3 regions of the Marinobacter sp. UBA3604 genome follow, and region 3 is predicted to be linked to each of the others. Evidence: predicted binding sites of a transcription regulator. Region 3 holds the regulator's gene; each other region holds the start of a gene.
What was found. Region 3 encodes FliA, which starts transcription of late flagellar genes. Its sites were predicted from a motif close to CTAAAGTTTNNNNNNNNNNNGCCGNTAA; they were not measured.
Positions count from the first base shown of each region.

Region 1 (9,375 bases), on a different contig from region 3:
AACTGCCGAAAACCTGTCGGCCGCTAACAGCCGGATTCTGGATGCAGACTTCGCATCTGAAACTGCTAAGCTGTCCAAGGCGCAGGTTCTCCAGCAGGCTGGTATCTCTGTACTGGCGCAGGCGAATGCCCGCCCGCAGCAGGTTCTGTCCCTCCTGCAGTAACAGGGGCATAACGGCAAGGCCGGGGTCTTTGGGCCCCGGTTTACTGCTGTATGAGGATAGCGAGGTGAGCTATGAATGGCGTTAACCTGAATGGCCCGGATTTGAAGCTGATTCGTTCCAGCGAGCAAGCTCCGGCTCGGGCAATTTCGTCATCTCAGGCCGAAGGCAGGAATGCCTCCGCCCTGACTGCACCTTCATCACCTGGTCTTGCTGAGCGTTCGGAGTTGTTGTCCGGGGCTCAGGAACTTTCGAAAGCTGAGAGGCTCGAAAGGCGCAGTGAGGCACAGAAAGAGAAATTGGATGATGCCGTGTCTCAACTGAACGATTTCGTTCAGACGGTCCAGAGGGATTTGCAGTTTGAAGTGGATAACGAGCGGGGACAGACGATCGTCAAGGTCGTCGATCAGTCCACCCAAGAGGTTATTCGGCAAATTCCGGATGAAGTTGCGTTGAGGTTGGCAGAAAACTTGCAGCAGGATGAACCGCTGACGTTATTCAACACGAAGGTCTAGAGTTTGCCGCTCTTGGCCTGACGTTGAAAACGGTTGTTCAGCACCGCCGCACCCGAAAGGGGCCGGCGGTGTTTTGCTTACATGTGGTTACAAATTGGTCGGTAGAAAAGGCAAAGTTTTGCCGCTTCAGGCCGATATATGGAATAGCATTGGAAATTGCCCTCCTGAGGAGGCACATACTATGGCAAATATATCATCGTTGGGTATCGGGTCTGGTGTTCTGACCTCCGAGTTGGTCGATCAGTTGGTGCAAGCGGAACGGGCACCGACGGAAAATCGTTTGGCTCAGAAAACCGAGCGCACCCAGGCGCTGATTTCTGCCTATGGCACGCTTCGCAGTGCAGTAACAGAGCTGCGCCTTCCAATGCGGCAATTGAGTGCTCCAGATAATCTCAAAGCCTTTTCTGCAACGTCGTCCAACGAAGACGTTGCTGTGTCTGTGGACAGCTCCAAGGCTAACCGCGGTACTTACAGTGTCGATGTGACAAGTCTCGCCAGCGCTCAGGCGCTCGCGTCGCGTGATGTATTCGCGGATCGCGACAAGACCAGTGTTGGCCAGGGAACAATGACGCTTTCTGTTGGTGACAACACCACCAATATTGTTATAGACAGCAGTAACGACACGTTGCAGGGCCTGGCAAACGCAATCAACGATTCTGATGCAGGGGTTTCAGCGGGCGTAATCGATACCGGTAGTGGTTTCCAGCTCGTGCTATCGGCAGACGAAACCGGTACGGCAAACGCCGTTAGTATTTCCGTATCGGGCGACAGCGCCGGCACGGATACCGATGCCCAGGGGCTTTCCCGTTTTGCGTTTAACACATCAATGGATGCGGGCGCCGGTCTCAATGAGACAATCGCCGCGTCGGACGCCGTGATGAGTATCAATGGCGTAGAGGTTACCCGTTCTACCAATAGTTTTGAGAACGTCATTGATGGTTTGACATTTGATCTGACTGCCACTGGTACGTCCACGGTTAAGGTTGAACAGGATCTCGGTGCGGTAGCAGACCGTGTCCAGGGCTTTGTCGAGAAATTTAATGGCCTGCAGGAAACCATTGATGCGCTGGCAGGATTCAATGCAGAGAGCGGTAGCGGAAGCCTTCTGACTGGCGATAGCGTTATTCGGGGTATTCAGAACCAACTCCGCCAAGTGCTGACCCGCGTTGTTCCCGGGCTTGAAGACGCAAGTGTCCGAAGTCTGGCGGATGTGGGTATTACCACAAATTTCGAGACTGGCTCTCTGGAATTTGACCGCGAAGAGTTCATGGCGCAGTTAAAGGCTAATCCGGACGATGTCACGGCTTTGTTTGCCGAACAGGGCAGGGCTACCGACAGCCAGGTAGAGTTTGTTCGCAGTGGTGTAAACACCGAACCTGGAACCTATGATATCAACGTGACCCAGGCTGCGACCCAGGGCACGCTTGCCGGGAATGCCGCAGCCACTTTTCCCGTTACTATTGACGGAACAAATGATGAGTTTTCACTGCTGGTTAATGGTGATACCTCCGTTAACCTTCAGCTTACACAGCAGACTTACAACAGTGCACAGGATCTGGTTGACGAGATTCAGGCTCAGCTTAATAGCAACAACGCGCTGAACGCGTCAGATGGGTCCGTTCAGGTGAGCCTGGGGGCTGGGGATGAGCTGGTTTTCTCTTCCTCCACCTACGGCAGCGAGTCTTCGGTCACCTTGTCGTCCGCTGAAAGCGCGGCTACGTTTGGATTGGATGCCGCCACAAGCACGGATGGCCTCGATGTTGCGGGTACCATTGACGGAAGAACAGCTGAAGGCGAAGGGCAAACACTGTTTCTGGGCGAAAACAGCGGTGCTGCGTCTGGGCTCCAGGTACAAATATTGGGCGATCAGACTGGAAGTCGAGGCTCGATACAATTTATTGAAGGTGTTGGCGAACGTACGGTTGACCTGATCACCAACTTTGTCGGTGCCGATGGTGCAATTGATACCAGAACCGAGAGCCTGAACCGCGATCTGGAGCGAATTCAGGAAAATCAGATTCGGCTGGAAGAGAGAATTACAGCCTATCGAGAGCGCCTGGTGAGTCAATTTACAGCTGCGGATTCATTGATCTCGCAACTGAACAGTACACAGGACTTTGTGAGCCAGCAGCTTGCTGCGCTGGCACCACAGAATAATCGCAATAACAATTGATGTTTATTGCACGAAAAGCGAATAAAGAGGTCACTTATGAACGGTTTACAGGCTTACCAACGCGTAAACGCCCAAACCAGCATTACGGATGCCGATCCTCACAAGCTGATCCAGCTTCTTTACAACGGAGCGTTGGAACGCATTAACATGGCCAAAGCCAGGATGCAGGCGAAGGATTTTGAGGGCAAAGGCCGATTGATTTCCAAAGCGATTGAAATCATCGGTGGCCTCCGTGGCTTTCTGGATTTCGAGAAGGGTGGCGATCTGGCCGTGCGCCTGGAATCGCTTTATGACTACATGGAGCGGACCCTTTTTGAAGCGAATGCCAAGAATGACGTCGCTAAGCTTGATGAAGTCGCGGACCTTCTGCGCTCAATCAAAGACGGCTGGGATGGCATCCGCGAAGAGGCTACCTCCAAGCAACAGCAGGCTGTCTGAATACGACGTTCTGGTGTGAATACCGTGCATTCTATCCAAGATGCCACCTGGCGCCCTGCCGGTGGCATCCGCGGCCAGTAACGAGGCCGCCCTCTTGCCCCAATAGCCATTCCCCCCGCTGTCCCGTACAATACGCCCCTTATTTTTGATACATCCATTCTGTTCAGTCTGGAGCAAGGGCATGTCTGATATTAAAAAGGTGGTTCTGGCGTATTCCGGTGGCCTGGATACCTCGGTAATCGTTCGCTGGTTGCAGGATACCTATGAGTGTGAGGTGGTGACGTTCACCGCCGACATCGGCCAGGGCGAGGAAGTTGAGCCGGCGCGTGAGAAAGCGAAAGCGCTCGGCGTGAAGGAAATCTACATTGAGGACCTGCGCGAGGAATTCGTTCGTGACTACGTGTTCCCGATGTTCCGCGCCAACACCATCTACGAAGGGGAGTACCTGCTGGGTACCTCCATCGCACGCCCGCTGATCTCCCGTCGTTTGATTGAGATTGCCAACGAAACCGGTGCGGACGCGATTTCCCACGGCGCTACCGGCAAAGGCAACGATCAGGTTCGTTTCGAGTTAGGTGCCTACGCGCTGAAGCCGGGTGTGAAGGTGATTGCCCCCTGGCGTGAGTGGGATCTGAATTCCCGTGAGAAGCTGCTGGCTTATTGCGACGAGCGCAACATTCCGGTGGAGAAGAAGAAGGGCAAGAGTCCGTACTCCATGGATGCCAACTTGCTGCATATCTCTTATGAAGGCATCAACCTGGAGGACCCCTGGGCGGAAGCCGAGGAAGATATGTGGCGCTGGAGTGTGTCTCCGGAAGCAGCGCCCGACACGCCTTCCTATATCGAAGTGACCTATGAGAAAGGCGATATCGTGGCGATTGATGGCCAGGCCATGAAGCCTCACGAGGTGCTTGAACACCTGAACAAGGTCGCCGGCGAGAACGGGATTGGTCGTCTGGACATTGTTGAGAACCGGTATGTGGGCATGAAATCCCGCGGTTGCTACGAAACTCCGGGTGGCACCATCATGCTGCGCGCCCACCGTGCGATTGAGTCCATCACCCTGGACCGCGAAGTGGCGCACCTGAAGGACAGCATCATGCCGCGTTATGCGGAGGTGATTTACAACGGTTACTGGTGGTCCCCTGAGCGGGAAGCGCTGCAGGCGCTGATCGACCAGACCCAGACTTATGTAAACGGTACCGTGCGCCTGAAGCTCTATAAGGGCAATGTGGATGTGGTTGGGCGTAAGTCTGACGATTCGCTGTTCGATGAGAAGATTGCGACCTTCGAGGAAGACCAGGGCGCCTACGATCAGAAGGATGCTGAAGGCTTTATCAAGCTGAATGCGCTTCGGTTGAGGATTGCGGCTGGCAAGGGTCGCAAGCTTTAACTGGCCTCCCGTGACGCCCGGAACTCTCCGGGCGTCTTCCCCGTCTCTGCTTTGAACTTTCGGTGAAACGACGTTGTTTCGCTGTACCCCAGCCTCAACGCTATCTCCGGAATGCCCAGTTCGCTGTTCGCCAAAAAATCTTCCGCCATTGCCTGCCTTACCTCGTCCAGCAACTGCTGATACGAAACACCTTCCTGACTAAGTTTTCTCTGCAACGTTCGGCTGGTCATGCCCAGATGGTCTGCGACCATGTCCTGGCGGGTGATGCCGTGCATCAACTGTTTGCGAATGCTGTGTTTAACCCGGTTGGTGAGGGCTGTGTCGGTGTCCAGAGTGGCCAGTTGGCTGAGGGCGTGGGCTTCCAGGGTTTTTCGCAGCAGTGGGTCAGGCTGGCGCAGGGGAGTGCTCAGCAGGTCTTTGCGCAGAACAATGGCGTCTTCGTTGGAACGAAAACGTACCGGGCAGCCCCAGCGTTCCGTGTAGGCGCTCTCCAGCTCCGGCCCGGGGGAAGGGTGTTCGAGGTGAACTTCCACTGGCGAGGCGGCGTTGTTGTCGGCCAGCCAGCGGGCGTAGTTGATCCAGGAGGCGAAGACGTTGTCCACCATCTGGGGGCGAACGACCGGGTCGGTGTAGTTGCAGGCCCAGATCAGTCTGATGTGATCGCCGCTACCCGCAATTTGCGTCGTTCCCATGTCGCCGACCAGTTTCTCGAACGGGGCAATGCGAGCGACTGCTTCTCCCAGCGTGGCGGAGCTCATGGTGATATACCCGAGAACACTGTAGGACCCCGGTTGCACGAAGTCACCGGTTTCAAGGCCGAGGATGGGGTTATTGCTTTGTTCACAAAGCAGCCGTATGAATGCCTGGAACTGCTCGCCGTTTATACGCTCGTCGTCGGTCTGGAGAATCGATGCGTCAAGCCCGGCTTTGTTGAACAGTGCTGAGGTATCCAGGCCTTGGGCATTGGCGGCGCGGACATATTGTCTTAGGGCTGCTACGGAGGCGGTTCCGAGGGTCTTCATGATTACGGCAACGTCTTGGGGTTATTGTTGCCATCAGTATAACGGAAGCAGAAAAGAAAAAAGCCAGCTAAGAAGCTGGCTTAAAAACAAGGAAAGAACGAAAGTGCCTGAAAAATTCGTTAATTCTGCGGACTTTCCCCATTTGGCGGCGGAGGTACTACTCGGCTCCTCCGCCATGGGGGATACTGCTTAAATCCACAATTTCAGAATAGGGCTTTCGCTCATGGAAGTCTGTTTATGATGTGTGTCGCAGTGTTACGTAGCGTAATCCGACACTCTGCTTCAGGCTTTCTCAAGCTCTGGTTTGGTCTCGGTAAACCGTCGGGTCTCATAGGCATCCACCAAGCCCTGAACTGCTGCACGCTCCATCTCCTGGACCGAAGGGGTGCCGTGTTGGGCATCCGCCCTGCAAAGCACCATGCCCGCCTCAACCGAGATGTAGCCCGCCGTGGTCTTCAGAGCTTTGTGGTTAATGCCGTCGAATACGCGGCGAAAAGCGGTTGTGGAGCAATGATCGCTGTTTGGGAAGTGAGCGATAATCGCGTACTGGTTGTCGCCCACGCGGCACAGGGAGTCCATGGGCCGGATCAGATGGCTCAGGCGGCGGGCGATGCCAACGGCCAGCTCACTCATCACCGAGGGCGCATGTTTACGCTTGAGTTCCTGCCAGTTGCGAATGCCGCACAACACATAGGCAGAGGCGCCGCCACGGGACTCCGCCTGCCGCAGGCATTTGCCCAGCTTATCCCGGGCATAACGGTTGTTGCAGAGGCCCGTTTCAAGATCAATGATGTTACTGCTTTCCAGTTCGCGGTTGTTCTCAATCAACAGGGAGTTAGCGCGCAAAAGGGTGTTCTGGCGGTCCGCCATGCGGTCGGCCGCGAAAATTCTTGGAATCAGCTGCTTGGTCATGTCCGATTTATAGATGAAGTCGTCGACGCCCCGGTCGAATGCTTCTGACAGGGCCTCCACACTCTCCCGGGCGGTGAGCAGGATCACGTAGGTGTAGTGGTTGTTCTGCTCATCCTGCTGGCGGACCTGATCGGTCAGCTCCAGCCCGTCCATCTCCGGCATCAACCAGTCAGCAATCAACACACTGACTGGGCGTTGGTCAATAAACTCAAGCGCGGCAGGGGCATTGTTGGCGATTCGCACGTCGCGGTACCCTGCATTGCGGAGGGTTCGGCCCACCACCATACTGCTGAATTTGGCGTCGTCTACCACGAGGATGGGAAGATCAAGATTTGGCATTGTTAACTACTACTCACCAGTCCATTGTCAGATGCGGTGCCGGCCCGGTCTTGGTATGCTTTGGCACCTTGCGCAACCAGAAGGGCACCAGTATAGCGTTTTGTACGTGCCCTGACGTGGATAATTGTAAAAAGTGAGAACACATCATGCCTTCTTTTGACATCGTTTCTGAAATCGACATGCACGAAGTGACCAACGCCGTGGACCAGGCCAAGCGCGAGCTGGGCAATCGCTGGGACTTCAAGAACGTGGACGCGGACATCGAACTGGACGACAAAGGCATCACCATCAGCGCCGAGCAGGAATTCCAGTTGGAGCAGTTGATGGACATGCTGCGCATGGCCTTCGCCAAGCGCAATATCGATTCCCGGGCGCTATCCGAAGACGGAGAAAGCAAAGCCGGCAAACTGGTCAAGCAGCATCTGCAATTGAAGCAGGGAATCGAAACCGACATGGCCAAGAAGATCGTCAAGATGATCAAGGACGGTAAGCTCAAGGTCCAGGCCAGCATCGAAGGTGACAAAGTAAGGGTAAAAGGGAAAAAACGCGATGACCTGCAAACGGCGATTGCGCTGTTAAAGGAAGCCGAGCTGGATATTCCACTGCAGTTCAATAATTTCCGCGACTGAACCGGGAGCCACACCATTTTATCCGGCAACACCCTGGCGTTACTTAAGGAAACCCTCCACACCTACACACGTTGGCAGGTCATTGCGCTCCTGTTTCTGGGGTTTTCGGCCGGCCTGCCGTTCCTGCTGGTGTTCTCCACCCTGAACGCAAGGCTGGCGGATGTCGGGGTGGAAACGGCCACCATCGGTTTTTTCAGTTGGCTGGGCATAACCTATTCCATCAAGGTGTTCTGGGCGCCGGTAGTGGACCGGTTGAAACTGCCGATTCTCGACAGGCTGCTGGGCAAGCGCCGGAGTTGGATATTATTGGCTCAGGCGGGCATCGCAACGGGCCTGTACCTCATGGCCCACGTGGACGCCACCGTGGCACCGGAGATGATGGCGTTCTGCGGTTTGCTGGTGGCTTTCTCGTCCGCCACCCAGGACGTGGCGATTGATGCCTACCGGATCGAAGTGGCGGAAGAGCGGTTGCAGGCGGCACTGGCGGCCACCTATATCTTCGGCTACCGGCTGGCTTTGCTGGTCGCGGGGGCCGGGGCCTTGTATCTTGCGGAGTTCTGGTCCTGGCAGGTGTCTTACGAAGTGATGGCGCTGCTTGTTGGCGTAGGCATGGTGACGGTACTCATCGTGCGGGAACCCAGGGTCAATCACTACGCCGCCGCCCAGGACATCGCCGACAAAATTGAGCACGAGGCGAGTAAGCGTACCCACCTCAACCCCCGCCTGGCGCGATTTATCGGATGGTTCTACGCTGCCATCGCCGGGCCCTTCCTGGACTTCTTCCGTCGCTACAAGGAACTCGCCATCCTGATCCTGGTGATGGTCGCTGTGTATCGCATCTCCGACATCGCCATGGGGGTTATGGCAAACCCCTTCTATCTGGATTTCATGGGCTTCTCGAAAACCCAGGTGGCCGACGTCACCAAAATCTTCGGCTTCTTCATGACCATCGCCGGCTCTCTGGTGGGTGGTGTACTCGTAGTACGGTACGGCGTACGTCGCATCCTGCTGGCCGGCGCCATCATGACCGCAGCCACCAACCTGCTTTTCGTCGTTCTGGCACAATACCCGCCCAACATTGTCACCCTTGCACTGGTGGTCAGTGCCGACAATCTCAGTGGCGGCATCGCCAATGTGGCATTGATAGCCTGGCTGTCCAGCATGACCAGCGCGGCCTTCACCGCTACCCAGTACGCCCTGTTCAGCTCCCTGATGACACTGCCCGGAAAATTCATCGGCGGCTTCTCCGGCATCGTCGTGGCCGGATTCGGTTACGCAGAATTCTTCCTGGTTGCCGGCATAATGGGCGTTCCCGCCATACTGCTGGCCATATACATGATGCGCAAAGGCGAACGCCTGGACGCCTTGGCACCGCGGAACGAAGCTGTTGAGTCGTCATGACCGAACCCACCAAAGACCAGAAAATCTGGCAGGTTGTCGCCGCTATCCCCCCTGGCTGTGTAGCCAGCTACGGCCAGATCGCAGATATGGCCGGCCTGGGCCGGCAGGCCCGGTATATCGGTAAAGCTTTGGGAAAACTCCCAGAAGGGCACGCCATTCCCTGGTATCGCGTGATCAGAAGCAATGGCCAGATCGCCTTCCCCATCGGCAGCGAGGCCTTTGAGACGCAAGCCCAGAGCTTGCGGGAGGAAGGAGTTGTCGTTGTAGATGGAAGAATATCAATGAAACAGTTCGCCTGGCGTCCTTAGTTTTTTGGGTTGATACACATCGGAGTTAGGTCGGGCAGGGGGCGGTGCCAAATTTTTCTGCCAGAAAAAGATGTCCGAGCAAAGC
Region 1 is NZ_DFMB01000004.1:4,718-14,092, forward strand. Features, by position in the region: gene B2590_RS00780 (flagellin) at 1-163, shown strand, start outside; gene B2590_RS00785 (flagellar protein FlaG) at 235-675, shown strand; gene fliD (flagellar filament capping protein FliD) at 857-2,848, shown strand; gene fliS (flagellar export chaperone FliS) at 2,885-3,286, shown strand; gene B2590_RS00800 (argininosuccinate synthase) at 3,468-4,679, shown strand; gene B2590_RS00805 (AraC family transcriptional regulator) at 4,676-5,701, opposite strand; gene B2590_RS00810 (response regulator) at 5,984-6,952, opposite strand; gene B2590_RS00815 (YajQ family cyclic di-GMP-binding protein) at 7,099-7,581, shown strand; gene B2590_RS00820 (AmpG family muropeptide MFS transporter) at 7,615-8,982, shown strand; gene B2590_RS00825 (MGMT family protein) at 8,979-9,290, shown strand.
Region 1: the regulator FliA is predicted to act here: its motif matches at 786-813, upstream of fliD (flagellar filament capping protein FliD).

Region 2 (4,232 bases), on a different contig from region 3:
TTAGCGCCTGCAACAGTACCGATGTCGATAGAAGACACTGACTGGAGGTTAGAACCAACCACGGTGTCTGCTGCAACGTTCAGAATGCTACCAGCGGTTTCCGCAACCGAGGAACTGACTGAGAACGCACCGGATGAGGCGAACTCAACAGAACCAGAAGCAATCGTGCTGTCAGTGCTGCCAGCGGTCAAAGTAACCGCCGTCGGATCACCACTGCCCTGCAGCGTGGCGGTACCGGTAGCGTTACCTGAGTTGGCAAAGTCCTGCAGACGGATGTCTTTACCATCAGCCTGGGTCAGTGTGATTTCGCCACCGTTTGCTTCAGCCGTAACACCAGTGGTGCCTGAGGTATCGTTGATCGCTTTGGCCAGCGCACCCAGGTCAGTGGTAGTTACCGCTGCGGAGATGGTCGCTGTGTCGCCACCACTACCAAGCGTGAAGGAAACCGTACCATCGTCAGACAGACCAGCGAGGGTTGCCGTGGTCGATGCAGTAGCCGTTACACCAGTCGTGCCGGTTTCAGCGTTAACAGCAGCCGCAATCGCTTCTGCAGTATCGCCCTGGGTAATACCAATGACCTCAGAGCCTTCAGTTCCAGAAACGGTGATGTTCTGTGTAGCAATGGTGTTGTTGGCAACCGTTGCCACATCAGCCGCAGCTACCGCAACAGAACCTGTGCCCTGGCTGACAGTGGTATCACTTTCACCGGATACGGTGTTGTTACCAAGGTCGGCACCACGAGCACCGGTCACGGATACTGAGATGGTCTGGTTAGCGTTGGCACCAACCTGGAATGACTGAGCAGTGAAGCTGCCATCCAGAAGGTTGAGGCCGTTGAACTGGGTAGTACCGGCAATACGGTCAAGCTCTTGCTTCAGCTGGTTTACTTCGCCCTGAAGTGCAGAGCGGTCAGAAGAAGAGTTAGTCGAGTTGGCCGACTGAACAGACAGCTCACGGATACGCTGCAGGATATTGGTGGTTTCTTCCAGAGCACCTTCAGCAGTCTGAGCCAGAGAAATACCGTCGTTGGCGTTACGCTGCGCAACGTTCAGACCAGAGATCTGGGACTGAAAACGGGTCGAAATTGCAAGGCCAGCAGCATCGTCCTTGGCGGAGTTGATACGCAGGCCGGATGACAGACGCTCCAGAGCTTGGTTAGAAAGCTCCTGGGATTTGTTCAGCTGGTTCTGAGCTGACAGTGACGCAACGTTAGTGTTAATACCGAGAGCCATATTGCTTCTCCTTCGACATATGTCGTTATTTCATGGAAAAGGAATGGCGCCCATTTTCAGTTTGGGAGCGCCTCCCTGTTATTGCGCTTAACGGCGCCCCCGTCCGTACCTTTAGAAAAAATTAACGGTATTTTGTAAGGGAATGTAAAAGCGGCAATAGTCTTCCTTATACCGCTATATGCTGACGATTGGATTCATGCCCCAAACATCAAAACGACCAATAAAACCAATACTAATCAATATCTTAAAAACAAAACTCCGAAACTGGCACAACCTTCGCTTACCTCCCTGCAAAACGGCAATTAAATGAACTTCCGCCGGCAAGGCGTCCATTTTGATCGGGCACCGGGTTACCGGCATCTCTGAGCAGGGAGAAATGTTATGCCTCAGATCATCAACACCAATATCGCGTCGCTGAATGCTCAGCGAAACCTGAACACTTCACAGGAAGACTCCAACGTTGCCCTGCAGCGGCTGTCATCCGGCCTGCGCATCAACTCCGCCAAGGACGACGCTGCCGGGCTTGCCATCTCTGAGCGATTCACATCGCAGATCAAAGGCCTCAACCAGGCCATTCGAAACGCCAACGACGGTATTTCTCTGGCTCAGACTGCTGAAGGCGCGCTGGGCGAATCCGGGAACATCCTGCAGCGCATTCGGGAACTGGCGGTACAATCCGCCAACGCAACGAACTCCGCATCTGACAGGAAGGCCCTGCAGTCCGAAGTAAACCAGCTAAAAGGCGAGCTGGAGCGCATTGCCACTACCACCGAGTTCAACGGGCTGAAACTCCTGGACGGCACCTTCCAGGCCCAAAAATTCCAGGCTGGCGCCAATGAAAACCAGAGCATCGCCGTTTCCATCGAAGGCGCCCGAACCGCCGACCTGGCCAACAACACGCTCGACGCGGCCAACGCAACCCTGAACCAGGGCACCGGTTCAACAACCGCAGCGAATGCGACGTTACCCGCACAAAACACGATCGCCACGCAGAATCTCACCATTTCCAGCTCGTTGGACAGCCAGGTGGTGCCCATTACAGCAGGTGACACGGCAGAAGACATCGCCGCAGCCATCAACGACATCGGTGCCACGACGGGTGTGAACGCGACGGCAAGAACATCGGCGACCCTGAGCAACACCGCTACCACGCCAATCGCCGTGCCTCAAACCGTGTCGCTCACCCTTTCCAATGGGAGCAGCTCAGCGACCATTTCCGCGCAGATCACCGATGCAAACGACCTCTCAGCGATTGCACGTGAGGTGAACGCCGCGTCTGGTAAGACCGGCATTACCGCGGAAGTTGCTAACGACGGCAGTATCACGCTGATTCAGGAACAGGGTAAAGACATCACTATCGAAGACTTTACCGCTGCCGGCTCTCAACAGTTGGCGGTACAGGGTAGCGGCGACCCGAGCGCCATCGAACTGACAAGTGGTGGCGCTAATGCCACACGGATTGCCGGTGAGTTGACGCTGGACTCGTCCGTTAGCTTCGCCGCGACGTCTGACGCCACCCTGGCCGCAGGCAGCGTCCTGAACAGTGCACAGAATACCGCCGCCGGCTCTACGCCTGAAGAAGTGGCAGGTATCGATATAAGCACCGTTGACGGCGCAACCAGCGCACTCGCAGTTGTGGATGCGGCATTGGAAACCATCAGTGGCATTCGTGCCGACCTGGGCGCTGCCCAGAATCGACTCGAGTCGACCATTGCCAACCTGAGCACGACCTCTGAGAACCTGTCGGCCGCGCGTTCACGAATTCGTGATGCAGACTTTGCCGCCGAATCCGCAGAACTCGCCCGCACCCAGGTGCTGCAGCAGGCCGGCTTGTCGGTATTGGCCCAGGCCAACGCAAGGCCACAGCAGGTTCTGCAGTTGCTGCAGGGTTAATCGGGTTTCGTCACAGAGTCAAAGGGGTAGCCCCATGCAAGCACAGCACAACATCCATGCCACAGACGCACAAAAAGCCCACATTGCGCGGCTCCTGCTGCAGGCGAACCTGGCCTATGCGGAGTCCAACAGTCCGGCGTCGTTGGTTCAGCGTATCAAGGCGCGGCAGGAATGCCGCGACTACCTGAATGAAGTACTGGCGCAGGAGCCGGGCAATGCGGGCGCACTGGGCTTGCTGGGGCGAGTGGAAATGGATGACGGCGCGCTTGACAAGGCACACGCCCTGTTCACCGATAGCCTGAACCATGATCCCATGCAGCCGCAGCAGTTCACCAACCTGGGTTACTGGGCGATCAAGTCCGAGCGCCCGGCTCTGTCGGAGCAGTATTTCATCCAAGCCCTTGAGATAGACCGGCAATCCGCCGCCGCCTTTGGCGGGGTTGCCCATGCCAAGCGGCTGCAGGGCCAGTTCGATGTGGCTTACCTGCACTACCGCAAACTGCTGGAGATGGGCCTGGAATGGCCGTCCATTTATAGCGGTATGCTGACCTGCGCCGAGCACCTGGATGTCAACAGGGTCGATACCAAACTGGTTAGGGACGCCATCCTCCTGCTGCGTCATGACGGCCTGCCCCACCAGGAAATCGGCCGGTTCGTGGGTACCATCATCCGCCAGCAGTACGATCTGGAAAACCCGAATGCCCAGGTGGATCTGGTCGCCGCGAGCGAAGACGAACTGCTGATCCTGGCACTGGAAAAAACTCTGATGCCAGACCCCACCGTGGAAGAGCTGGTCACGCTGCTGCGCCGAGCGGTCATTGCCGAAGTTGCGCAAACCGTTGAACTGAGGGACGAGCTCCAGCCGCTGGCGCTGGCGCTGGCGGTTTACGCCGATCGCACCGGTTACGCCCTGACAGCGGAGGACGACGAAGAGCGGCTGGCCTCCGCCATCAACGACAGCATTTGCGCCCAGCTTGCGATGGGCGAGCAACAGGACGGCATGATCGGTTCGCTGATCGTCAGTGCCATGTACGGCGCTCTGTTCCATCAGAAGTATGCTGTGCAGCTTGGCCGCTGGAACCTGGTGGACTGGCCGGTTGCCATGCA
Region 2 is NZ_DFMB01000004.1:378-4,609, reverse strand. Features, by position in the region: gene B2590_RS00780 (flagellin) at 1-1,232, opposite strand, end outside; gene B2590_RS00775 (flagellin) at 1,614-3,125, shown strand; partial or broken gene B2590_RS00770 (hypothetical protein) at 3,160-4,232, shown strand, end outside.
Region 2: the regulator FliA is predicted to act here: its motif matches at 1,320-1,347, upstream of B2590_RS00780 (flagellin).

Region 3 (9,375 bases):
CCATCCACAATGTTCTTCTTGCTGAGGTCCAGATGGAAAATCTCGACCACGTTCACCAGTGGCAGCGCGAAGGATTGGTCGCCAAGCATGATCATCAGGGTAGGCATGATGGCCAGGGTCAGCGGCACCTTGATGACGATGCGAGACCCTTTGCCCAGCTCCGACTCGACGCTCAGCTGCCCGTTGAGCTGACTGATCTTGGTTTTCACCACGTCCATGCCAACGCCACGACCGGACACATCCGATATTTGATCCTTGGTGGAGAACCCGGCGGAGAAAATCAGGTTGTAGCACTCGGTGTTGGTCAGTCGGTCAGCGGCATCCTGTTCGTAGATGCCCTTTTCGACCGCTTTTCGGCGCAGTACATCCGGATCCATACCAGCACCGTCGTCTTCGATGGACAACAGGATGTGGTCGCCTTCCTGCTCAGCCGACAGCGTCACACGACCCTGACGAGGCTTGCCCGCCTTTTCACGAATATCGGGTGCCTCTATACCGTGATCAACCGAGTTGCGAACAAGATGGACCAGAGGATCGGACAGCGCCTCGACCAGGTTTTTGTCCAGGTCGGTCTCTTCGCCGTGCATCTCAAGGTTGATTTCTTTCTTCAGGCTGCGTGCCAGGTCGCGAACCACCCGCGGGAAGCGGCCAAATACTTTCTTGATGGGCTGCATCCGCGTTGCCATCACCGCTGACTGAAGATCGGTGGTCACCACGTCCAGGTTGGAGACGGCTTTGTGCATATGCTCGTCTTCACTCTGGGCGCCCAGACGCTGCAACCGGTTACGCACCAACACCAGTTCACCCACCATGTTCATGATGTCGTCCAGGCGCTTGGTATCCACCCGCACCGAAGTTTCAGCCACTGGTGCATTCGCATCCCGTGCCGGCATCGCGGGCGTTACGCCTGCCTTGCCATTATCCGCAGGCGCTTTTTCGGGCTTACCAGTCGGTTGCGCGGGCTTGTCAGCCTTGGCACTGGGAGACGTGGCCGACGGCTGCTTTGCAGCAGGCCCAGGGGCCGGCTTGGCAGTTTCTGCCGTAGGGCTACCACCCTTGCCGTGCAGGTCATCCAGCAACTTTTCGAACTCGTCGTCCGAAATCAGGTCGTCGCCACCCTTGCTGTCACTGGCCTCATCACTGGTAACCTTGTCGCCCGAGGCATCCTGGCTGTCAGGGGCTGTCTTGCCGGTTTCAGGCGGGCCTGAGAACTGTCCCTTGCCATGCAATTGGTCCAGCAGGGCCTCGAATTCATCATCGGAGATGTCGTCTCCGCTCCCTCCGTCACCGCCTGAAAATTCATTGCCGTCGTCACTGGAAACCGGAGCGCTGGTCTTTTCCTCTTCCAGGGCATCCAGCAACCGCTCGAATTCGTCGTCGGTAATATCACCGCCATCGTCTCCAGAACTGGCTTCATTGCTCTCGTTCTGTTCTTCGCGAGCGACCGCTGCGTTTGCTGGCGACGACTCCCCTGCCGGCTGCGCCAATGCGTCCAGAGCGGCAATCAGTTCCTCGGGAGCTGGCGTCGGTTCCTCGTGGTGGCGAACCTGTTCAAACATGGCATTGACGTGATCCAGGGCTTCCAGCACCACGTCCATCAGTTCCGAGTCTACCTTGCGCTTATGGTTGCGCAGTATATCGAAGACGTTCTCCGCGGAATGACAGCAGTTCACCAGGGCATCGAGTTGCAGAAACCCAGCGCCGCCTTTTACGGTGTGAAAGCCTCGGAAGATGGCGTTGAGCAGATCGCTGTCGTCCGGGTTTTGTTCCAGGTCGACCAGTTGCTCCGACAGCTTTTCGAGTATCTCGCCTGCCTCAACAAGGAAGTCCTGCAGGATCTCTTCATCGGCATCAAGCGCCATGCGTTACCCTCTCTTACTCAGAAACCGAGACTGGACAGAAGATCATCAACATCGTCCTGTCCCGATACTACGTCTTCGCGTTCTTCGGCCTTGATCTGTGGACCAACACCCTGTTCCGCCGATATCTTTTCCCGCTCTTCCAGTTCATGCACGGTGCCGGTCATCTGGTCCACATGACTCGCCATCACTACCAGGCTCAACAGATGCTCTTCCACCTCTTTAACCAGAGTGGTGACCTTTTGGATCACCTGCCCAGTGAGGTCCTGGAAATCCTGGGCCAGAAGAATTTCCGACAAGTTGTCGTACATCGCCCCGGCATCGGTATTCAGGGTCACGAAAAACGTGTCGATACGGGCATAGAGCTCACGAAATTCAGCCGGCGCCATCTCGCGGCGACGCAGTTTCTGCCACTGGTCTCTCAGCTCGGCGGCCTCGTCGCGGAGGGCGCTGGCCTTGGGCATAGCCTCCTCAACCAGATCCATGGTCCGATTGGCCGCTTTACCGGTCATCTGAACCACGTACTCAAGGCGATCCGACGCATCGGTCATCTTCGACAGAGCTTCTGACTGTTCGGCGTTACGGGGATCGATCTGGAAATTGCGGATCGCCTCGTGGAGGCTGCGGGTCAAGCGGCCGACTTCCCGATACAGGCTCTGGTCCCTCACCTCGCTCAATTCATTGATCAGCGTCATCGCGCGGCCATAGTCCCCGGCGTTGACCTGTTCAACCAACTCGGCCGCCTGGCTGCGGAGTTTCTCCGTGACCTCCGGGTCGAGCCCCTGTGGGTCTTTTTTTCTATTGCTCATGGGAGCCGTCCGACCTCTGAATTACTGGATGCGTTCGAAGATCTTCTCAATCTTCTCCTTGAGTACGGCTGCCGTGAAGGGCTTGACCACGTAGCCGTTCACACCGGCCTGCGCAGCAGCGACAATCTGGTCGCGCTTCGCCTCGGCGGTCACCATGAGCACAGGCAGGGTTTTCAGGCTGTCATCGGCACGGACTTCCTTGAGCAGATCGAGTCCGGACATCCCTGGCATATTCCAGTCGGTTACCAGAAAATCGTATTTGCCGCTCCTGAGCATAGGCAGTGCTGTATTGCCGTCGTCTGCTTCGTCAGTGTTTGTAAAACCGAGATCGCGAAGCAGGTTCTTAATGATCCGTCGCATTGTGGAGAAGTCATCCACAATCAGGATTTTCATGTTCTTGTCCAATGGGACCTCCAGTTAAAAACGCCCGGAATTCGTTTTTGGCTTCCGGCTCACAGTCTAGCAGGCCGGTAGTTTAACCGCTTATTGTGTGGCCTTTGAGCCGGTTGTAAAGCACCGGTTACCAAAAGGCTACAGTAAAGAATGCCTGGTAACGCCGTTCAATGGGACTGGCGGCCTGTTCAGCTCTGCCAACCAGTAAGACGCCCCCGCAGACGGAGCGCGGCCTGGCTGTGAATCTGGCTGACCCGGCTTTCACTGACACCCAACACAGCACCAATTTCCTTCAGGTTCAATTCTTCCTGATAGTAAAGGCTGAGCACCAGCTTTTCTCGCTCGGGCAGGTCACCAATCGCAGCTGCCAGGCTCTTCCGGAAGTTGTCGGACGCCAAGCCATCCAACGGGTTATCACTGTCCTCTGTTTCTTCTATCGGCAGCTCGCCGGATTCATTGAGCTCATCCAGGCTAAAAAGTCGGCCACTGTTAGCATCGCTCAGGGAGGAATAGTATTCGTCGAGGTCCAGCCCCAGCTCCTCGGCTACTTCCGAGTCTTGAGCTTCCCGACCCAGGCGGTCCTCGACAGCCTTGATGGCTTTGGCAATGCGGCGGGAGTTCCTGTGGACGGATCGGGGTACCCAGTCACCTTTGCGAATTTCATCTACCATGGCTCCGCGAATCCGGATCCCGGCGTATGTCTCAAAGGTAGCCCCCTTGTCGGAACTGTATCGCTGTGCAGCTTCCAACAAGCCAATCATGCCTGCCTGCATAAGGTCATCCAGTTGGACAGATGCCGGCAGCCGCGCCATGAGGTGAAGCGCTATTTTTTTGACCAGCGGGGCCTGCTCCTCAACGAGCTGGGAAGGTCCTCGTGTACCCGTCCGGTTGTAGGTTCCAAGTTCTTTCGCCAATGTCATGTATCCGGCTATTCAGTGACAGGATCAAAATCAGACTTCGACGAGCCGCTCCACAAAGAATTCCAGATGTCCCCGGGGCGATGATGGCAGCGGCCAGCTATCCACTTTCTCCGCGAGGCTCTTGATCGCCAACGATGCTTTTGCCCGCGGATAGGCGTCCAGCACGGCACGCTGGCGCTGTACCGCTTTTTTTACGGCCTCGTCATACGGCACCATACCCACATATTGTAGTGCCACATCAAGAAAGCGCTCGGTAACCCGGGTCAGTTTTTCAAACAGATGGCGACCTTCCTGCTCATTCCTGACCTGATTGGCCAGTATACGGAAGCGGTTGGTGCCGTAATCCCGGTTCATAAGCTTTATAAGGGCGTAGGCATCGGTGATAGAGGTAGGTTCATCACAGACAACCAGTAATAGTTCCTGTGAGGCTCGGAGGAAACTGACCACCGATTCGGAAATACCCGCAGCGGTATCAACGATCAGCACATCGATCTGGTCACCCAGTTCGCTGAACGCGTTGATCAGGCCAGCGTGCTCCAGATTGGAAAGCTGGGTCATGCGTTGGGTACCTGAGGACGCGGGCACGATTTTGATGCCACCGGGGCCGTTGACCAACACATCCCGAAGGTCACATTCCCCGGCGATGACGTCCTGGATATTACGATTGGCGGTAATGCCAAGCAGAACGTCAATGTTGGCAAGGCCCAGGTCGGCATCGAGCAGCACCACCCGCCGTCCCATTTGTGCTAGGGCGATGCCAAGGTTCACTGATACGTTGCTCTTGCCAACGCCCCCTTTCCCGCCGGAAACGGCAATCACCTGTACCGGATGTGGTTTGCTCATACTGACTCTGATCTCTTGCCGCGTTTAACCGCAGGCTGTGTTGTTTTTAAACAGCGACTGCCTGTTGCTGCTGGAGTTTCTTCAGCCTCTCCACGGCCAACCGCACCAGCGGAATGGACTCAGCGTGGTGCAGGTCTTCCGGGATTTTCTGCCCGTCGGTGTAATACGCCACCGGCAATCCCGTTTCCATGACGAATCCCAGCGATTCACCCAGGGTCAGTGCTTCATCGATTTTGGTCATCACACAACCCGTAAGATTTGCCATCTTATAGCAATGCCAAACGGATTTCATGATGCGCGGCTGACTGGTTGCCGAAACCACCAGATGGGTTCGAATCCGATGGTGACTGCGAGCCAGCTCCATAAGCTGCTCCTCGTAGCCCTTGTCGGTGCTGGTCAGGCCAGCGGTATCAATCAACACCAGGTGCCGGTCCGACAGTTCGTCCAGTATGTCGTCCAGGGAATGGGTTTCGTCCACAACCCGAACTGGAACGTTCAGTATGCGCCCGAATACAAATAGTTGCTCATGGGCCGCGACCCGATAGCGATCGGTGGTGACCAGCGCCAGAGAGTCGGCACCGTGGCGCAGCACATAGTGCGCGGCCAGCTTGCCGATGGTCGTCGTCTTGCCGGACCCGGTTGGGCCCACCAGGGCGTAGACACCGCCCTCATCCGCCCATTCAGTACGCGCGGTCTTCACACCGGCGGCCAGCATTTTCAGAGACTGCTTCCAGCCATCCTCAAGCCGGCCTGCGCGGTGGCGCCGGGACAGAGAGTTGGCGAGCTCCAGCCCGAGACCAAACTCCTGCAACCTCTCAGACAGCCTCTGCTGTACTGCGTTCACCGCTGTTTGTTCGGGTTCACCGCCATTCCGGGCACTGACCAGGTCACGAAGGGAACTGATCTCCGCACGCATTTGCGCCAGTTCTCCGGAATAGGCAGCGCTGGCAGCGGTAGGCTCTTCAACCACCATGTCATCGTCGGCCAGCGATTCTTTCGACAAGCCAGCGTGACCGAAGTCCCCACCCGCAACCGCAACCGCATTACCATAGGTCGCGCGCTTTTCCCGCACTTCCCGAATACGATCGCGAGAGCGGCCGAGTTCGTCCTCCAGGCGGCGATGCTGTTCCGCCTGCATTTCGGCTAGCCGTGAGCCATTGGTGGCTTCCCGCGCAGCGTCACCGAGGCGTTGGCGCGCCATATTTTCGTCATAATCGAGCGCTGTCACAATTTCGACGCCACCATCCACACGACGATTGGAAAGGATTACGGCATCGGGACCCATCTGATCCCGCACCTGACGCAGTGCCTCTGCCATGCTTTGGGCAAAAAACCGCTTAACTTTCATAATGATGCTTCCTCCCCGGTCAGCGCTTTCCAGCGCCTTCCGCCTTTCCAGCCGCGGCCTTTACTGACCGACGGATGCGACAATAGTGATCTGTTTGTTATCCGGAATTTCCTGGTACGACAGTACATGCAGACGCTCTACTCCGTAGCTGGCAAACTTCGCCAGTACCGGGCGCAAGGGCCCTGAAACCAATAGAATCGCCGGCTTGCCCAACATCTCCTGGCGCTGAACGCTGTCCTGGAGCGACCTCTGAAGCTTCTCAACCATATTTGGCTCCAGCACCAGCCCGATGTCTTCCTGACCGCCGGATTGTTGACTCTGCTGCATGGACTTCAGCAATAACTGTTCCAAGTCTGGATCCAGAGTGATCACCGGGATCTCTGTGTCGTTGCCACAGATACTCTGGACAATCATCCGGCGCAGTGACTGGCGGGCAACCGTGGTCAGCAGCTTCGGGTCCTGGCTCTTCGGATGAACGTTCACGATCGCTTCGGCAATAGAGCGCATGTCACGGATCGGCACTTCCTCTTTCAGCAGGTTCTGCAGCACCTTCAGCAGCAGGCTGATGGAAATGGTGGTGGGTACCAGTTCTTCCGCCAGCTTTGGAGATACTTTCTCGAGCTGTTCCAGCCACTTCTGGACTTCCTCATGGCCAAGCAGTTCGTGGGCGTGTTTCTGGAGGATCTGGTTGAGGTGTGTTGCCACTACGGTACTGGCGTCCACGACGGTATAACCGAGGGTCTGTGCCTGGTCTTTCTTGTCCGGTTCGATCCAACTGGCGTCCAGGCCAAAGGCGGGGTCTTTGCCCTCTATCCCCTCGATCTTGCCGAACACCTGACCTGGGTCTATCGCCAGTTCACGGTCCGGATGGATTTCTGCCTCGGCAATGGTCACCCCCATCAGGGTGATGCGATAAACATTGGGCATCAGGTCGAGGTTGTCGCGAATATGGACCGAAGGCATCAGGAAGCCCAGATCCTGTGAGAGCTTTTTGCGAACGCCCTTGATGCGGCTGAGAAGCTGACCACCCTGGGACTTATCCACCAGGGGAATCAGGCGATAGCCCACCTCCAGGCCCACGACATCCACGGTGGCCACATCGTCCCAACCGAGTTCCCGGGTTTCCCCCGGCGGCGGCAGCTGGGCACTGTGTTCACCGCCCTCACCACCGGGCGGCAGGTCGCGCCCCGGGCCTGCCGGACGGGCACCACCGCCCCGGACCGGGAACACACCATCTTCCTCAACGGTCTGGCGCTCCTGTTGCCATATGTACCAGGCAATACCACCGGCAATCGCGCCCAGACCAAGGAATGCCACGTGCGGCATGCCAGGAATCAGGCCAAGGATGATGAGGATAACGGCAGCGATACCCAGCGCCTTGGGAGCGTTGAACATTTGTTGCAGTATCTGCCCGCCCATGTCCTGGCTGGACGTTACCCGGGTAACCATGATCGCTGCAGACGTCGACAGCAGCAGTGACGGAATCTGTGCCACTAGGCCGTCACCAATGGTCAGTAGTGCATAGTTCTGTGTAGCGGTACCAAAATCGAGACTGTGCTGAAGCATACCGATGGCAATGCCACCGATCAGGTTGATGGCCAGGATCAACAGGCCGGCAATGGCGTCGCCCTTGACAAATTTACTGGCGCCGTCCATGGAGCCGTAGAAATCGGCCTCCTGGGCGATTTCAGCCCGGCGATGCTTGGCTTCTTCCTGGTTGATAAGACCGGCATTAAGGTCGGCATCGATAGCCATCTGCTTACCCGGCATGGCATCCAGGGTGAAACGCGCGCTAACTTCCGACACCCGGCCGGCACCTTTGGTGACCACCAGGAAGTTGATGATCATGAGAATGGCGAAGACCACCAGGCCAACCGCGTAGTTACCGCCGATGAGGACCGCGCCGAACGATTCGATCACCTTACCGGCCGCATCACCGCCCTCATGGCCGTTGAGCAGAACAATCCGCGTGGAGGCAACGTTGAGCGCCAGCCTCAACAGTGTTGCCACCAACAAAACGGTCGGGAAGGAGGCAAACTCCATCGGCCGCAAGGCGTAGACACACACCAACAGGATCACGATCGACAAGGTGATGTTGAAGGTAAAGAAAACGTCCAGCATGAACGCCGGCATGGGCAGAATCATCATGCCCAGCAATCCCATCAACATCACGGGAATGCCGATATTACCCCGCGTCAGGGATTTGACATTATTGAGGACTAGCGCTCGGTCCATGCCGGGAAACTCTCCGATTGGCGGTTAACCGCAGGGGTGTGCGGGTCGTTTTTTTGACGCAGACGCATCGTTTGACGGGGTATTCGCAAGATCCGTACCACCCCTTACGGCTTTTCTTGTCACCGCGCCTGACGGACTCGGCAAGATACGGTATCCTTGCGCCATTTGCTGGCGTCTTTACTGCGCCCACAACCACATCATCGACCCAGACGCAAAGGTGAGCCCATGCCAATTCACGAGGTCAAGCACCCCCTTATCCGCCATAAACTCGGCCTGATGCGCCGCTCAGACATCAGCACCAAGAATTTCCGGGAGCTGGCTCAGGAAGTCGGTGCCCTGTTGACGTACGAGGCCACCAAAGACTTCTCGCTGCAGAAGAAAACTATTGAAGGCTGGGCGGGCCCGGTGGAAATTGAACAGATCCAGGGCAAGAAAATCACCATCGTGCCAATCCTGCGGGCCGGCCTCGGTATGCTGGACGGCGTGCTCACCCTGATTCCTGGTGCCCGGGTAAGCGTCGTGGGCCAGGTACGCAACGAGGAAACCCTGGAAGCCAGCACCTATCTTGAAAAGCTGGTAGGCGAACTGGATGAGCGCATGGCGATGATCATCGACCCCATGCTGGCCACCGGCGGTTCCATGATCTCTACCATCGACCTGCTGAAGAAAGCCGGTAGCAACGAGATCCGCGCCCTGGTTCTGGTTGCAGCGCCGGAAGGCGTGGAAAAGGTGCTGGAGAAACATCCAGATGTGTCGATCTACACCGCATCAATCGATGACAGGCTGAATGAAAAAGGCTACATCCTTCCGGGGCTTGGCGACGCCGGCGACAAAATCTTCGGCACCAAGCAGAAGGACGTTTAATCATGCAGGACCATAGCACCGACCCGGTCTGGAAACAGGCCATTGCCGGCTCACAGATGCTGCTGGTGGCTTTTGGCGCACTGGTACTGATGCCTCTGATTACC
Region 3 is NZ_DFMB01000017.1:30,133-39,507, forward strand. Features, by position in the region: gene B2590_RS05140 (chemotaxis protein CheA) at 1-1,862, opposite strand, end outside; gene B2590_RS05145 (protein phosphatase CheZ) at 1,880-2,668, opposite strand; gene cheY (chemotaxis response regulator CheY) at 2,690-3,073, opposite strand; gene B2590_RS05155 (RNA polymerase sigma factor FliA) at 3,250-3,981, opposite strand; gene B2590_RS05160 (MinD/ParA family protein) at 4,012-4,824, opposite strand; gene flhF (flagellar biosynthesis protein FlhF) at 4,871-6,172, opposite strand; gene flhA (flagellar biosynthesis protein FlhA) at 6,233-8,407, opposite strand; gene upp (uracil phosphoribosyltransferase) at 8,633-9,271, shown strand; gene B2590_RS05180 (uracil-xanthine permease family protein) at 9,274-9,375, shown strand, end outside.